Regions from separate parts of the Limnohabitans sp. TEGF004 genome, predicted to be linked through region 1. Evidence: predicted binding sites of a transcription regulator. Region 1 holds the regulator's gene; the other holds the start of a gene.

Region 1 (3,199 bases):
AAAATCGATTTGCCAGCACCGGTCTCGCCGGTGAGCGCAGAAAAGCCGCTCGACAAGTCGAGGTCTAGTTCGCGCACGATCACAAAATCGCGCAAAACGATGTGCTGCAAACTCATGCCACGCCCTCGTTCCAGTGTAGTTTTTGGCGAAGAGTGTCGTAATAGCTCCAGCCGCGTGGGTGCAAAAAGGTGGCGTGGTAGTTCGAGCGCTTCACCGTGATGCGGTCGCCAATCAAGAGCGATGCGAGCGACTGCATGTCAAAGTTGGCGCTGGCGTCACGGCCAGCTACTAAGTCAATCGTTACTTCACCTGTATCAGCCAAAACGATGGGTCGGTTAGACAAGGTGTGTGGCGCAATCGGAGCTAGCACCCAAGCAGGCAAAGAGGTGTGCAGCAAAGGCCCCCCCACAGAGAGCGAGTAAGCGGTGGACCCCGTTGGCGTTGCAATGATCAATCCGTCGGCACGTTGGTTCGCCACAAAGCGGCCATCAATGGCCACACGCACTTCCAGCATGCCACTGGTCGCACCGCGGTTGACCACCACGTCGTTCAAAGCCAGTGCGTTGAACACGCAATGGCCATCGCGCCAGACCTTGGCGCGCATCAGGGCGCGACGATCTTCTTCGTAAGCACCGCCCAACATGGCGGTGAGCGCGGTTTTGACTTCGCTCAGCGGAATATCGGTGATGAAACCCAATCGACCTTGGTTGATGCCAATCAGCGGTACGTTGTGTGGGGCGAGTTGGCGGGCATAGCCCAGCATCGTGCCGTCGCCACCGAGCACAATGGCCAAGTCACAGGATTTGCCAATCTCTTCGATGGTCATCACGGTGTAGCCGCTCAGGCCAGAACCGGCTGCCGTGTCGTGTTCAATGACGACATCACAGCCAAGCGTGTGCAAGAACTGAGCAATGCCCTCTAAGGTCTCTCGGGAGGAGGCGTTGGCAATGCCCACAGACTGGTGATACTTGCCCAACAATGCGATCTGACGAAACTTCGATTTCATGGGCAAATTACATCACTAAAATTCGACAACAGGATGACCATGCTAGACGATCGCGCCAAGTTATTGCTCAAAGCGCTGGTAGAGCGCTACATCGCTGACGGGCAACCCGTCGGCTCGCGCACGTTGTCTCGTGCCACCGGCATCGAACTGTCGCCCGCCACCATTCGAAATGTGATGTCTGACCTAGAGGAGCTCGGCCTCATTGCCAGCCCGCACACCTCGGCAGGCCGCATTCCCACGGCGCTGGGCTACCGCTTGTTTGTGGACACCATGCTGACGGCTGAACGCAGTCACATGCAAACGCCAACGCTGGCCCCTGATCAACCGCAAAAGGTGATTGCCAATGCAGCGCATTTGCTGTCGGACTTGTCGCACTTTGTAGGTGTCGTGATTGCCCCCAAGCGCAGCTCGGTCTTTCGCCATATTGAGTTTTTACGTCTGTCGGATCGTCGTTTGTTGGTGATCATCGTGTCGCCCGAAGGTGATGTGCAAAACCGCGTGCTGTTCACCGAAACCGACTACACCGCCTCGCAGCTGGTGGAGGCGTCGAACTACTTGAACCACCATTTCGCAGGCATGGCCATTGAGCAAGTGCGTGAAAAGCTGTTGGCTGAGGTGGAGTCGCTGCGCGGAGAAATTGCCACGCTCATGCAAGCGGCTGTGCAGGTGAGCACCGAGGCGCTGACACAAGTGCAAGACGATGTGATCATCAGCGGCGAGCGCAACTTGCTGTCGGTGAGTGACTTCTCCAGCGACATGGGCAACCTGCGCCGTGCCTTTGACTTGTTTGAGCAAAAAGCGCAGCTGGTGCGTTTGCTAGACAGTTCAGCGCAGGCCGAAGGTGTGCGCATTTACATTGGTGGCGAAAGCAAAATCGTGCCGATGGAAGAGCTGTCGGTCGTCAGTGCCCCTTACGAAATCGACGGACATGTGGTGGGCACGCTGGGGGTGATTGGCCCTACGCGCATGGCCTATGACCGCATGATTCAAATTGTGGACATCACGTCAAAGCTTGTGAGCAACGCACTCAGCCACAAGTAAGCAGATCGCTCAATCAGCTTTAGGTTTTTGGCAAGCGCACGCCAAACAAAATACCGCAAGTTACCAAGGCCAAACCGCCCACTAGGTTGAGGCTCATGGGTTCGTTCAAGAACACCACAGCCCCCAAAGCTGAAAGGCCCGGCACCAATGCCGTGATCATGGTGGAGCGTACAGGGCCAAAGTGACGAATCATCACGTTGAAGGTGATGCCTGAAATCACGACCGAGCCCACGCCTTGGTAAACCGCTTGAAACAACATTTCTGCGGCTGGCGCGGTGCCCAAGTGCGTAGGCACCCAGCCAGCAAAAGCGGCCAAGCCATAGATGGGCACAAAGCTCACACACGAAAACGCGGTGATAGCGATGGTGGCGCGTACAGGTTCTAGCGCATGGCGACGCACCAGCACGCTGTAGCAGGCCCAACAAAAGGCAGCGCACATGAACATCACGTCGCCTTTCCAAACCTCGCCGCCATCAAATGCTTTGAGCAAGCTCGCACCGCCCACCAACATGTCACCCAACACAATACAAGCGAGGCCCATGGCGCGTGCACGGTTGATGTGGTCGTGTAAGACCACGATGGCCAAGAGCGAGGTCCACAACGGCAAGCTGCCCGGCATCAGCACGGAGGCGTGCGCAGCGGGCGCAAAGAAAAACCCCGAGTAGGCCAGCATGGCGTAAAGCATGCTGCCAAAAAGCCCAGCCAAGGCGGTGATGCGCAAGGGCAGGGGCGACAAGCCCATCAACGAGCCAATTTGTTCACCCGATTGACGTTGTGAACGCATGAGCCACCAACCCCAAGGCAGCAACACGCAGCCCGCGCCGATGATGCGCAGAAAAGCAATATCAAGGGGAAGCAGGTTGTGCGCAGCAGATGCGCGTGCCACCACGATGAACGATGACCAAATGAGCACCGTGACCACCGCAGCGGTGAGCCCGAGGGCTCTGGGAGAGAGTTTCATACAAGGGATGATAAATCCCTCGCTGACTTAAACCTGAGCAGGTTTAGAAGTTGAAGCCAACCAACACAGCGGCAGAGCTTTGCTTGAACTTGTCGCCGTTGAAACCGGCGTTGTTGCTATCGGCTTGACGTTCGGTCCACTCGGCTTGGATGAAGTTTTGACCATAGACGTAGTGCTTAATGCCAATGCCA
Region 2 (3,199 bases), 930 kb from region 1:
ATACGTCGGAGAAGAAATGACATTGAGCAACCTAGCCTGCAATTCAGGTGATGGAATGATCAAACCCGACTCCAATGTTGCAACGCCAGCAAAAAAATCTACCGGGTAATCCTGAACAAGATCACTGACATCAGGCTGGCCATCTTGCTGGTACAAATTGTGAATAGCATAACCACGCATTTTTTCACCATTGGCGGCTGTAATTTCGGAATAAACAGCCAAGGCAACATGTGTGAAATGCATCCCCTCGGGCAGCTCTGAAGCAGGCCTCCCCATCCTCGCAATAATCGCAACACGAGCTCCCGTAGCGCCAAGCGTGCGCTCAACTTTTTTAGCAAATTTGACAATTTGCTCTGGCTTGAAATGCGCCACTTCTGTCGCAGCAGAGCTGCTTGAACTAAAGCCTTGCGCAAAAACAGCAGTTGCACAAAAGAAGATTAAGCAAATTGAAAATCCGACACGTGTAAATAACTTCATAGTGACAGCCTTCAATTAATTGACTCGTTCTTTAGTCAATGCCTCACTTGGTGGCATTGTCGTAATCACATGATCTGTCACTGGCAGTGGCCGACCAATCGGTTCTGCTGCAGCATTTAAAGCAGCGTTAGCCATGCCATTGGCAACAGATGCAGCCGTACCTAAAACTGCACCGCCTACAGACAGTGGAACAGCAACTACTGCTGAAGTCACTTGACCTGAAGCCAAGATACCGTGGCCAGCACTATTGACGGCGTTTGTACTTGCTTGACCAGACTCATTTATCGCCTTGCGTGCATTTCCGCTTTGGGCACACACGCACGCGGAACCGAACACAAACATAGCCAAAACTGGGATTTGATATTTCAACAAACTCATACAAGCTCCTTTACCTGCTCAGCACCATTAATGCATAGTGCCTTCGGATTAAAAGCTAAAATTTAACACCAATTTCTTACAAAATAAATACTTACTGATTTATTTCCATATCGCATTCGGTTTACCAGCCCTTGAAATCCACCCAGATGACCTAAAATTAGCACTCAATGGTTGGGAGTGCTAACAGCGCCCAACCAGTGGCTTTACCGGCGTCCAGACTGTCTGGGCGCTTTGCTTTCAAACCCTTAGCTCTTATTTGGAGATGCAATGAAACTTCGTCCTCTCGGCGACCGCGTGATCGTGAAACGTATCGACAGCGAAACAAAAACTGCCTCAGGCATCGTGATTCCTGACTCAGCTGCTGAAAAGCCAGATCAAGGTGAAGTCTTGGCCGTCGGCCCAGGCAAGACCAACGACAAAGGCGACGTCAAAGCTTTGACCGTCAAAGTCGGCGACCGCGTGTTGTTCGGCAAGTACAGCGGCCAAACCGTCAAGGTGGCTGGTGACGAACTGTTGGTGATGAAAGAAGAAGACCTCTTCGCCGTCGTCGAATAAGTTCACCGATTCAGAAATTTAAGGAAATATCAAAATGGCAGCAAAAGACGTAATTTTCGGCGGCGAAGCCCGCGCACGCATGGTTGAAGGCGTGAACATTTTGGCCAACGCGGTCAAAGTGACTTTGGGCCCTAAGGGTCGTAACGTGGTTCTGGAGCGTTCTTTCGGCGCCCCTACCGTGACCAAAGACGGCGTGTCTGTGGCCAAAGAAATCGAACTCAAAGACAAGTTGCAAAACATGGGCGCTCAGATGGTCAAGGAAGTTGCTTCCAAGACTTCTGACAACGCTGGTGACGGCACTACAACCGCCACCGTGTTGGCTCAAGCCATCGTGCGCGAAGGCATGAAGTACGTTGCCGCCGGCATGAACCCCATGGACTTGAAGCGCGGTATCGACAAAGCTGTTGCAGCGTTGATCGAAGAGTTGAAGAAAGCCACCAAGGCCACCACAACCACCAAAGAAATCGCTCAAGTCGGTTCTATCTCTGCTAACAGCGACCACAGCATTGGCGAGATCATCGCTAACGCCATGGAAAAAGTGGGCAAAGAAGGCGTGATCACTGTGGAAGACGGCAAGTCTTTGAACAACGAACTCGACGTTGTGGAAGGCATGCAATTCGACCGCGGCTACCTGTCTCCTTACTTCATCAACAGCCCAGAAAAGCAAGCTGCTTTGTTGGACAACCCATTCGTGTTGTTGTTTGACAAGAAGATCAGCAACATCCGCGACTTGTTGCCTACATTGGAAGCCGTTGCAAAAGCTGGCCGTCCTTTGTTGATCATTGCTGAAGAAGTCGAAGGCGAAGCCTTGGCTACTTTGGTGGTCAACACCATCCGTGGCATCTTGAAGGTTGTGGCTGTCAAGGCTCCAGGCTTTGGCGATCGTCGCAAAGCCATGTTGGAAGACATCGCTATCTTGACCGGCGGCAAAGTGATTGCCGAAGAAGTTGGCTTGACACTCGAAAAAGTGACTCTGGCTGACCTCGGCCAAGCCAAGCGCATCGAAGTGGGCAAAGAAAACACCATCATCATCGACGGTGCTGGTGCAGCTGCTGACATCGAAGCCCGCGTCAAACAAGTGCGCGTGCAAATCGAAGAAGCCACATCTGACTACGACCGTGAAAAACTGCAAGAACGCGTGGCCAAGTTGGCTGGCGGTGTTGCCGTGATCAAGGTTGGCGCTGCCACCGAAGTCGAGATGAAAGAAAAGAAAGCCCGCGTCGAAGACGCCCTGCATGCCACTCGCGCTGCTGTGGAAGAAGGCATCGTGGCTGGTGGCGGCGTGGCATTGCTGCGTGCACGTCAAACAGCTGGCACCATCAAAGGTGACAACGCTGACCAAGACGCCGGTATCAAACTGGTGTTGAAAGCCATCGAAGCCCCATTGCGCGAAATCGTTTACAACGCAGGTGGCGAGCCATCCGTTGTGGTGAACGCAGTGTTGGCTGGTACAGGCAACTACGGCTTCAACGCTGCCAACGACACCTACGGTGACATGATCGAAATGGGCATCTTGGACCCAACCAAAGTGACCCGCACTGCATTGCAAAACGCAGCGTCAGTGGCTAGCTTGATGTTGACCACCGAGTGCATGGTTTCAGAAGCACCAAAAGACGAAGCCGGCGGCGGCATGCCTGATATGGGTGGCATGGGCGGCATGGGTGGTATGGGCGGCATGGGCATGTAAATATGCTCCTTTCCTGAGAGCACAGGGCGGCGTTGCAGCCGCTTGCCGTGGCTAAGCCACTGTCAGCGCGCCTGCGCCTTGCCCTGTACTCTCATGCTGCGT

Evidence for each region. Region 1 encodes HrcA, which represses chaperone genes, less so after heat shock. Its sites were predicted from a motif close to TTAGCACTCNNNNNNNNNGAGTGCTAA; they were not measured.
Region 2: the regulator HrcA is predicted to act here: its motif matches at 1,013-1,039, upstream of groES (co-chaperone GroES).

The regions. Positions count from the first base shown of each region.
Region 1 is NZ_AP027056.1:1,960,762-1,963,960, reverse strand. It holds gene recN (DNA repair protein RecN) at 1-116, opposite strand, end outside; gene LINBF2_RS09470 (NAD kinase) at 113-1,006, opposite strand; gene hrcA (heat-inducible transcriptional repressor HrcA) at 1,046-2,047, shown strand; gene LINBF2_RS09460 (DMT family transporter) at 2,067-3,008, opposite strand; gene LINBF2_RS09455 (hypothetical protein) at 3,052-3,199, opposite strand, start outside.
Region 2 is NZ_AP027056.1:269,366-272,564, reverse strand. It holds gene LINBF2_RS01475 (DUF2145 domain-containing protein) at 1-477, opposite strand, end outside; gene LINBF2_RS01470 (hypothetical protein) at 493-855, opposite strand; gene groES (co-chaperone GroES) at 1,123-1,410, shown strand; gene groL (chaperonin GroEL) at 1,445-3,097, shown strand.